DNA from 2 places in the Cobetia sp. QF-1 genome. Region 2 is predicted to be linked to the other one. Evidence: predicted binding sites of a transcription regulator. Region 2 holds the regulator's gene; the other holds the start of a gene.
What was found. Region 2 encodes LexA, which represses DNA repair genes until DNA is damaged. Its sites were predicted from a motif close to TACTGTNTANNTANACAGTA; they were not measured.

Region 1 (5,350 bases), on a different contig from region 2:
TCGCCGTCAGCTTTCTTGAGCCGATAGACGTAGTCCCAGCTACTCTCATTGAAGGGAGCGGTAAGCAACGGCGAGCCCATCACATAGATGACCTGCTCACGGCTCATGCCCGGCTTCAATTGTTCAACCATTTCCGGCTTTATCAGGTTGCCCTGAGGAAGATCGCGTTTGTAGACACTGAAGTAGCTGCACCCGGTGAGCAGCGACAGGGCGCTGCAAAAGGCGACTGTTTTGATCAAGTTTTGCATTTGCCCTGAAGATTCCCTATCGTTTTGCCTTGGCCGATCATACCTGATACATCAAGCGACTGCGAAGAGTACCCCAGCATGGCCGATCAGAACCATGAACTGCGCAAGGCGGGGCTCAAGGTAACCTTACCGCGAGTCAAGATCCTGCAGATCCTCGAGAAATCGATGGATCGACATTTGAGTGCCGAGGACGTGTATAAAGCGTTGCTGGAGGCTGGCGAAGATGTCGGCCTGGCGACGGTATATCGTGTGCTCACCCAGTTCGAAACTGCTGGACTGGTGATGCGCCACAACTTCGATGGCGGCCATGCTGTCTTCGAGTTGTCCCAGGAAGAACACCATGACCACATGGTATGTCTGGACAGCGGTGAGATCATAGAGTTCTGTGACCCTGAAATTGAGCGCCGTCAGCGTGAGATTGTCGAGGAGCACGGTTACGAATTGGTCGAGCATGCGTTGGTTCTCTATGTGCGCCCCAAGGGCACAAAGAGCGACAGCTAACGCGTATCGTGTCAGGGATGACGAGCGGTAGGTGTTTGACACGCCAGGCAGACACACAAACGGCCGCCCCAAAAGGGTGGCCGTTTGTGTGTCTGAAGGATAAGTGTCTGTGCGACGAATGGACTGCGCCGCTTGGCTCAATAGGTACCGATTGGCCGGGTTAATGGCGACTGTCGGTGGCACCTAGCATTTCGCGGGCATGAGCCAGGGTCTGCTCGGATAGGTGAATGCCCCCTAGCATGCGTGCCAGCTCACGCACTCGACCGCTCTCGTCCAGCAACTCCATGTGAGTACGAGTGTTGTTGTTCTCGGCCTGCTTCTCGATATGCAGATGCTGATGTGCCTGTGCAGCGACCTGCGGCAGGTGAGTAACGGTTAACACTTGCCCTTTGTCACCCAGGCGGCGTAGTAACTGGCCAACAATCTCCGCCGTGGCACCAGAGATACCGACATCCACCTCATCGAACACCAAGCTGGGAATCGTTGAGCGACTCGCCGCGACGACCTGAATCGCCAGGGAGACGCGTGACAGCTCGCCGCCAGAGGCCACTTTGGCCAGTGCGCGGGGTGGTTGCCCCGGATTGGCGCTAATGCGGAAGTGGATGCGCTCCATACCTTCTGGCTGCGGGCGCTCACGCGCCTCAATGGCGACTTCGAAGGTCGCCTTGGCCATGCCAAGAAAGGCCAGCTGATCTTGAATGTCACTGGCAAGGCTGGGAGCGGCGGCGGTACGTCGGGATCCTACCTCGGTGGCTAATGTCTTCCAGCTATCGCGGCGACTGGCGACTTCTTCGCGTAGTACTTCGATGGCGTCTTCGTCTCCACCGAGCCCTTCCAGTTCTTCGCTCAGACGTTGATGCAGGCCATGCAGTTCGTCCGGCATGACATGATGCTTGCGGGCGATCTGGTGAATGCGCCCCAGGCGTTCATCGACAAAGGCGAGACGCTCGGGGTCGAGCTCAGTGACTTCGATGAAGCGATGCAATTCGCGTGCGGCTTCCTCAATCTGGATACGTGCTTCATCCAGCATGCCAAGGGCGCTGGCCAGTGCGCCTCGTTCGTTGCCCGGCAAGTGCGTCAGGCGAGTCACGGCCTGATTGATCCGCACCAGCGCGCCCTCGTCATCGTGATCACAGCAATCGACAGCGGCTTGTGCTTCTTCGAGAGTCTGCTCGGCATTGGCCAGAGTTTCCTGCTCCTGCTCCAGCGCCTCAAGCTCCCCCTCGCTCAGTGCGAGTTCGTCGAGTTCTTCTACCTGATATCTCAGCAGTTGCCGGCGCGCACGTATTTCGTCGCCGTCATTGCTCATGCGTTTGAGCCGCCGATGTGCGTCTTGCCATTGCCGGAATTCTTCGCGTAGCTGAGCTGTCTGAGGCTCGAGGCCGGCATACTCATCCAGCTGGCGCAGATGCGTCTCTTCCTTGAGTAGCGAGTGGTGGGCGTGCTGTGAGTGGATGTCGATCAGACACTCTCCCAGCTCGCGTAAGTCACTGATGGTGCAGGGCGTGCCGTTGATCCAGGCTTTGGAGCGGCCACTGGCCGTGATGACACGGCGCAGCAAGCAGTCGTCGCTGCCAAGCTCGCGCTCATCCAGCCATTGGCGAGCTTCGGCCAGTCCACTGATGTCAAAGCGTGCAATGATGTCGGCCCGCTCGGCGCCGTGGCGTACGCTACCGGCGTCGGCGCGCTCGCCCAGGCACAGGCCGAGCGCGCCGAGCAGGATGGACTTGCCGGCACCGGTCTCACCGGTGATGGCGGTCATGCCACGTCGGAAATCGAGTTCCAATGTCTCGACAATGGCAAAGTCGTGAATGGCGAGCTGGAGCAGCATGACTACCTCCGGGGGAAGCTGGGGCGCACCGTGCAAGGCAGGACCCGTGATTTAAATCGCGAGTAAGCGATGCCGTCGCTATACAGTATGTTTATACAGTGCATATGGCTTTTTATACAGCAGACCTCGGTGTCCTTCAATCCACGCACGGCACCTGAAAGAGAAAAGCGGCCGTCAAGACTTGAGAAGCAAGGTGCTGTCCCCATATAGAAGCCCAGACAGCTTTTGGTTGGCAGCAATGGCTTTGCCTTGCTGCTCTTTCAGGCAACTCATGGCCTGCCTGTATGTCATTCGCCGCAGCATGTTTACGCGGCAGTATCAGCAGGCCGCGAACGAGGGCAATGGCGCACAGACGTCGGCCCGCAGGAGATCAGCATGGCTCAGGACCCGCAGACCCCGATGGATGAAGAGCTTCAGCGCGCCGATCGTGAAGCCGAGCCGCAGCCGGAAACACCGGCAGGTGAAGTGATCGACAATGTGCTGGATGCCGATGATGTCGCCTCCGAAAGTGAAGGTGCATTGGTCGACAACCCGGAAGCCGAAATGTTGGCCGCTCAGGTTGAAGAGCTGGAGCAGGCTGTACAGGAAGCGAAAGACCAGGCATTGCGTGCCGCAGCTGACGCCCAGAATTCGCGTCGCCGTGCGGAGCAGGAAGCCGAGAAGGCGCGCAAGTTCGCGCTGGAGAAGTTCATCAAGGAAATGCTGCCGGTGATCGACTCGCTTGAAAAGGCGCTCGAATCCATGAGCAGCGATGAGGCAGCCCAGACGCATATCGAGGGCATTGAGATGACCTTGAAAATGCAGCTGGATGCTCTGGTCAAGTCCGGCGTCGAGCAGCTTGACCCGCATGGCGAGCCCTTCGATCCGGAATACCATCAGGCGGTTGCAATGGTGCCATCCCCGGATGCCGAGCCGAATAGCGTCATCGATGTGATGCAGAAGGGCTACACCCTGAACGGTCGTCTTGTTCGTCCGGCCATGGTGGCGGTCAGCAAGGCGCCTTAGAGCGCGGTGTGGGGAGGTGGGTCTATTGGTTGAGGAAGGACCATATGCCCGCCCTACGGGGGCTGAGGGGTGATTATGCAGATAAAAAATGCAATCACGGCCCTTGAAACCCCAGCACGTGACCCCACCTATTGAAGCAAGTTCAGGTACCGATACAAGGTACCGACATCCAGATTTATCTTTCAGGCTAGCAACAGATTCGAGGTATATGATTATGGGACGCATCATCGGTATTGACTTGGGTACTACCAACTCTTGTGTGGCAGTGCTCGACGGCGACAAGACCAAGGTCATCGAGAACGCTGAAGGCGGCCGTACAACGCCGTCCATCGTTGCCTACACCGACGACAACGAGATCCTCGTGGGTCAGTCGGCCAAGCGCCAGGCAGTGACCAATCCGGAGAACACTCTCTATGCGGTCAAGCGTCTGATCGGTCGCAAGTTCAAGGATGATGTGGTTCAGAAAGACATCAAGATGGTGCCGTACAAGATTGTCGAAGCTGACAATGGCGATGCTTGGGTCCAGGTAAAAGACAAGCGCATGGCACCGCCGCAGATCAGTGCGGAAATCCTCAAGAAGATGAAAAAGACCGCCGAAGACTACCTGGGCGAAGAAGTGACCGAAGCCGTCATCACCGTGCCGGCATACTTCAACGACTCCCAGCGTCAGGCGACCAAGGACGCCGGTCGTATCGCGGGCCTTGAAGTCAAGCGCATCATCAACGAGCCGACGGCAGCCGCACTCGCCTATGGCATGGACAAGTCTCGTGGTGACAAGACCATCGCTGTCTATGACTTGGGTGGCGGTACCTTCGATATCTCCATCATCGAAGTTGCTGATGTTGACGGCGAAACCCAATTTGAAGTGTTGGCCACCAATGGCGATACCTTCCTGGGTGGCGAAGATTTCGACATGTATCTGATCAACTTCCTCGTGGATCAGTTCAAAGCTGATAGTGGCATCGATCTGTCTGGCGACAACCTTGCCATGCAGCGCCTGAAGGAAGCTTCCGAGAAGGCCAAGATTGAGCTGTCCAGCGCCCAGCAGACTGACGTCAACCTGCCGTACATCACTGCAGACAACACCGGCCCGAAGCACCTGAACGTCAAGGTGACTCGTTCCAAGCTTGAGTCTCTGGTTGATGAGCTGGTCGCACGCTCGCTGAAGCCGTGCAAGACCGCTTTGGCTGATGCTGGCCTGACAGCTGCTGAAATCGACGACGTGATTCTGGTCGGTGGTCAGACGCGCATGCCGCTGGTCCAGTCCAAGGTGGCTGAGTTCTTCGGTAAAGAAGCTCGCAAGGACGTCAACCCGGATGAAGCGGTCGCTGTTGGCGCCGGCATCCAGGGCGGTGTGCTGGGTGGCGACGTCAAGGACGTGCTGCTGCTCGACGTGACTCCGCTGACGCTGGGCATCGAGACCATGGGTGGCGTGCTGACCCCGCTGATCGAGAAGAACACCACCATCCCGACCAAGAAGTCTCAGGTGTTCTCCACCGCTGACGACAATCAGGGCGCGGTGACCATCCATGTCCTGCAGGGTGAGCGCAAGCAAGCCGCACAGAACAAGTCTCTGGGTCGCTTCGATCTGGCTGACATTCCGCCGGCACCGCGTGGCGTTCCGCAGATCGAAGTTGCCTTTGATCTGGATGCCAACGGTATCTTGAACGTGTCCGCCAAGGACAAGGCCACCGGTAAAGAGCAGTCCATCGTCATCAAATCTTCTAGCGGCTTGTCCGACGAAGAGATCGAACAGATGGTGCGC
Region 2 (5,350 bases):
GAGACAGTCGTGTCTCTTTCTCGTGAATAACAGCGCCGCTCAAGAGGTCTGCAAAGCTAACCAATCAGCAAATAATGACGCCGTCAATCGTGCAGTAACACCAGTGTGCCGGGCAACGCATGCTGAAACAGGCAGAGAAGGTCGGGATCACGCAGGCGAATGCAACCATGCGAAGCGGCGACCCCCATCGGCTCCCACACGGGGGTACCGTGAAAATAGATGTAGCGTCGTAGGCTATCGACTCGCTCGCCAGAGGCATTACGACCACGATTGATGCCGGATTCACGTCCGCTGAGCCATAGAATACGCGTCAGAATCCAGTCACGAGTTGGATGCTCTGCGGCCAGCTCAGATGAGAAAACCTCCCTCGTGAAGCGACGACCACGATAGACCGCACCTTCCGGATGACCACCACCAATGGCGGCACGGATGACGTGCCACCCCGTGGGGGTGCACCCGCTGCCCTCCACCTCGCCACTGCCATTAAGGCCACTGGAAATCGCGCAAGCGTAGATCAACGTATCACCCACCGCTTCTGCCGGTGGCGAACGACGGTCTCCCGTCGGAGCATCGCTGCGAATCTCGAGCCACTGCCGCTTCAGATCGACCCGAACCCAACAGACCATCAGCTAGCCGCCTGGGTGACCATGTCACTTTGCTCGATGGCAGCTGGCAGCGGCGCTGCCATCGCCGCCACCACGACCGGGCGCATGTGCTGAATCAGTTCGCGCACCGAGGTGTGGTGGCCATACTCGGCCTCTTCGATATCCCGCAGGGCATCAAGTCCTGAGAAAGTGAAGATGACACTGCCGAGCATGAAGTGCAGACGCCAGAAGCGCTCGTTGTCCGGCAGTTCCGGCGTGGCCAATTTCAATAGATCGGCAAAGCGACTGAAGACCGTGCCGTAGTGCTCACGAATATAACGGCGCATGTGGCCTTGCCCCTGGGTATAGGCAAGCCCCAACAGGCGCATGAAAGTACGCAGGCTATTCCGCTCTGCAGGCACTTCAAGCACGGTGCGCGCCATGGTTTCCAATAGCACCTCAAGCGGAACCTGATGACCAGCATACTCTTGCTCGACACTGTCGAGAGCAGCATGGAAACGCTCACTGAAGGGGTCGAGGTAACGCGCGAACACCGCTTGAATCAGCGATTTCTTGGAACCGAAGTGATAATTCACCGCCGCCAGATTGACCTTGGCCTTGCTGGTAATATTACGCAGAGAGGTTTCGGCGAATCCGCGCTCGGCAAACAATACTTCGGCGGTATCAAGGATGCGGGTGACAGTGTCAGTCTGGGCCATGGACGGAAGCCTTAATCAGGTGGTCGTAATGAAATGCTGGAATCGTAAGTCACGTGAGCATTGATAGTCCCTCGTGCCGACTCTCTCATGTCATGCTGCAAACGACCGGTTCGCGGGGATAGCGGAAGAGAGGCAAGATAACCCGAACACCACCATTGACGAACATTCGTTTGAAACACAATGATTCTAGCCTGCCATGCTACCACTGACAATTCTTCGTGTTTCAAACACCTAACGCTTCAGGACTTGCTGATATTCAGTCTGGTCAACTAAGCCTCCACCACTCAAGCGTTTCCAGTGAACGCAATACCGATGGGTATTGAATGACGTTTGCTAAAAGAAAGGGTCTACGAGAAGACGTTAAAAGCGCATGCTCATTACCATAATCAAGCCACACACCTGCTGAATACCTCGCAAGATGCCTTGCATGACCGCCATGACTGGATACAATGACAGTTGTATGGATGCACACCCCGTGCCGTCAGCTCAAGATGCCGCCCAGGCCAAAGGCAATGCCCATGACCCAGCCGCTTACTCCGCGCCAGCAGGACGTCTTTGATTTCATCATCAAGACCATCAAATCCTCCGGCTATCCGCCGACGCGTGCCGAAATCGCCCAGGCGCTGGGCTTTCGCTCCCCCAATGCTGCCGAAGAGCATCTACGCGCATTGAAGCGCAAGGGCGCCATTGAAATGGTGCCCGGCACGTCACGCGGCATTCGCGTGCCATCGCTGGCCGACGCTGAGGAAAATGACAATCCGGGTCTACCAGTCATCGGTGAAGTCGCAGCAGGCAGCCCGATACTCGCCAGTGAGCACATCGATCGCCACTGCCCTCTGCCTAGCGACTACTTCTCACCGGCAGCAGATTACCTGTTACGTGTTCGCGGTGTTTCCATGAAGGATGCCGGTATCCTGGAAGGTGATCTACTGGCAGTACACCGCACCACCAATGTCCGCGATGGCCAGATAGTAGTGGCACGTCTCGGGGATGAAGTGACCGTCAAGCGTTTCCGTCGCGATGGTCATTACGTATGGCTCGAAGCTGAAAATACCGACTTCGCCCCCATCAAGGTGGACCTGCGCAGCGAAAGCCTGGAAATTGAAGGCCTTGGCGTTGGCGTTATCCGCGACGGCGGTCTTCACTGATACGCCTCTCGAGATGTTCACTCGCGTTCAGACACGAAAAAACCGCCAATTGGCGGTTTTTTCGTGTCTGAACGCTTAAGAGACTAGCGACAATGATGGGCAGCCAGTGCTTCAGTGCACCATACCTTCTGACTGCTCATCTTCATCTTCCTCACCATCCCACAGGCGCGTGCGCGTGATGGCATGGTCAATCATTTCACGCGCGACTTCGAAGCGATTGTCACGCAGCAGATCAGCCGCCTCATCCGAGATGCGAATGCTGAGCAGCGGCTCACCTTCGCTTTCGGCTGCGCGCAGAATCACTTCACCATCTTCCATTTGCACAATTTCAAGTACGGCGGGATCAGACACGTCATTCCTCCTGCACGGCATCTCTTGAGATGCCGGCGTCGTTGTGATCGTCAGCTTGACGGTGGACAGGCCTCACGCAGCGCAGAAAAAAGTACGACCACAGCCAGAGCCATGGTCGTACTATTGAGAATGCGGGGCTTGCCACAATGGGCTCAGTCTAGCACCCGCGATACCGAAGCGTCATCCGCTTGACATCACTACCACTCGACACTCGACTCGCGTAGCCCCGGCAATATGGCCTTGAATGCCGCTAGCACCTCTGTGAGACGCTCAACCAATGAGGCATTGGCCGCAGCCGCGATAATCAAACCATCGCCACGTACACGCCCTTCTTCTCGGCGCGCAGCACCCGTCTCAGCATGCAAGCGGTCAATGTCACTCACCAGCTGGCTCAGCCAGCTATCGGGACGTTCGAGCAGAATACGCAGCTGCTCAATCTCGGCAACGGGTGTCGGGGGAGCTGTCAAACGTTCGCGCCAGCCGTCCTGCGGCCAACGCGCCACCACAGCGAACTCGTCCAGCAACGAGGACAGCGCCAGCTCCAACAGCACCAGCGCGCCCTCCTCATTTGCCATGCGACGCGCCATGTCGTGCTCGTCTCCCGCCGTCACCGCCGACTGTGCTAACAACAGCTCAGCCTGATACAGCAGTTGGTTGGTGCGGGCACGATGACTCATCAGACCTTGACTCCCTTGCGCTTGTCCTCGACAACCCAACGGCCATTCTCGAACGTCGCTTTCCAGCCAGTCGCCTTACCTTCCTCGTCACTCATAACGTACTGCGCCTTGACCTTGCGCGAGAAACGAATCTGCGCCGGGCGCCCATCCGGGTCCTTCTCCGGCGCCTTGAGGATGAAGTGATACTTCTCCGGCAACTCGTCAGCGTGCGCTTTGAGCTCCATCACCAATGGTGGACGCGTCTCACGATTCTTCGGGAACTGACTGGCTGCCATGAACAAGCCACTCGCGCCATCACGCAGCACGTAGTGATCCTCAACCTTGACACAGGCGAGCTCCGGCATCGGAATCGGGTCCATCTTCGGTGGTGCGACCTCACCCGATTTGAGCAGTTTGCGAGTGTTCTTGCAGGTCTCGCTAGTACAGCCGAAGTACTTGCCGAAACGGCCAGTCTTGAGCTGCATATCAGCGCCACACTTGTCGCACTCGATCACTGGACCATCATAGCCCTTGATACGGAAGTGCCCTTCCTCGACTTCGTGTCCCACACAATCCGGGCTGTTGCCACAGACGTGCAACTTGCGATGCTCATCGATCAGGTAGCTGTCCATCGCCGTCGCACAGATCGGACAGCGGCGCTTGGCACGTAGCGCGTCGGTCTCAGCATCTTCATCGGCATCAGCGGCTACAGCCTCATCGCCTGGTAACAGATCGATGGTGGTCTTGCAGCGCTCTTTCGGTGGCAGGTTATAACCTGAGCAACCAAGGAAGACACCGGTGGATGCAGTACGAATCTGCATCTCGCGTTCACAGGTCGGGCAAGAAATATTCGTTGGCACCGGCTGATTCGGGCGCATGCCTTCTTCTGACTGGGCATGATCCAACTCAGCCTTGAATTCGGCATAGAAGGCATCAAGTAGTTCACGCCAGTTGCGTGTCCCCTTGGCCACCTCATCCAGGTGGTCTTCCATGCGAGCTGTGAAGCCGAAGTCCATCAGGTCCTTGAAGGATTCGCTGAGACGATCAGTGACGATGTCACCCAACTTCTCGGCGTAAAAGCGGCGATTTTCCAGTGCCACATAGCCACGATCCTGAATGGTCGAGATGATGGCGGCATAGGTCGAGGGGCGACCGATGCCACGCTTCTCGAGCTCCTTGACCAAGCTGGCTTCGGTATAGCGCGCCGACGGCTTGGTGAAGTGCTGCTGAGGGTCCAGCTCCACTAGATCCAACTTTTCACCAATCGCGAGGTCGGGCAGCGACTGATCTTCTTCCTTCTTGCCCATCGGCTTCATGACACGAGTATAGCCATCGAACTTGAGTACGCGGCCACGCGCACGCAGATCATAACCATCCACTTCAATGGTCAGTGTCGAGGACAGATACTCAGCCGGCAACATCTGACAGGCCACGAACTGGCGCCAGATCAGCTCATAGAGCCGTTCGGCATCACGCTCCATACCCGCGAGATCAGTCGCACGATTGGCCACCTCAGAAGGACGAATCGCTTCATGGGCTTCCTGAGCACCTTCCTTGCTGGAATAAACGTTGGCTGCTTCCGGCAGGTAGTTACTGCCATATTCTTCACTGATGAAATCACGAGCCGTCGCCACTGCATCCGCCGACAGATTCGTCGAGTCAGTACGCATATAAGTGATGTAGCCAGCTTCATACAGGCGCTGCGCCATCATCATGGTTTTCTTGACCGAGAACCCGAGACGACCGCTGGCCGCCTGCTGCAGTGTCGAGGTAATGAAGGGGGCATTCGGCTTGGAGCGAGTCGGCTTGTCTTCGCGATTAGAGATCGCAAGTGCTGCAGTCCGCAGTGAGGCGATACGCTCAAGCGTGTCCTTCTCGCTCGTCGGCCGGAA

Region 1: the regulator LexA is predicted to act here: its motif matches at 2,662-2,681, upstream of recN (DNA repair protein RecN).

Annotation. Positions count from the first base shown of each region.
Region 1 is NZ_NBVS01000005.1:51,291-56,640, reverse strand. Features, by position in the region: gene CFN46_RS10720 (outer membrane protein assembly factor BamE) at 1-248, opposite strand, end outside; gene fur (ferric iron uptake transcriptional regulator) at 327-749, shown strand; gene recN (DNA repair protein RecN) at 910-2,580, opposite strand; gene grpE (nucleotide exchange factor GrpE) at 2,956-3,585, shown strand; gene dnaK (molecular chaperone DnaK) at 3,800-5,350, shown strand, end outside.
Region 2 is NZ_NBVS01000001.1:456,232-461,581, forward strand. Features, by position in the region: gene CFN46_RS02015 (L,D-transpeptidase) at 84-626, opposite strand; gene CFN46_RS02020 (TetR/AcrR family transcriptional regulator) at 626-1,303, opposite strand; gene lexA (transcriptional repressor LexA) at 1,822-2,451, shown strand; gene CFN46_RS02030 (hypothetical protein) at 2,563-2,802, opposite strand; gene CFN46_RS02035 (DUF6586 family protein) at 3,000-3,479, opposite strand; gene topA (type I DNA topoisomerase) at 3,479-5,350, opposite strand, start outside.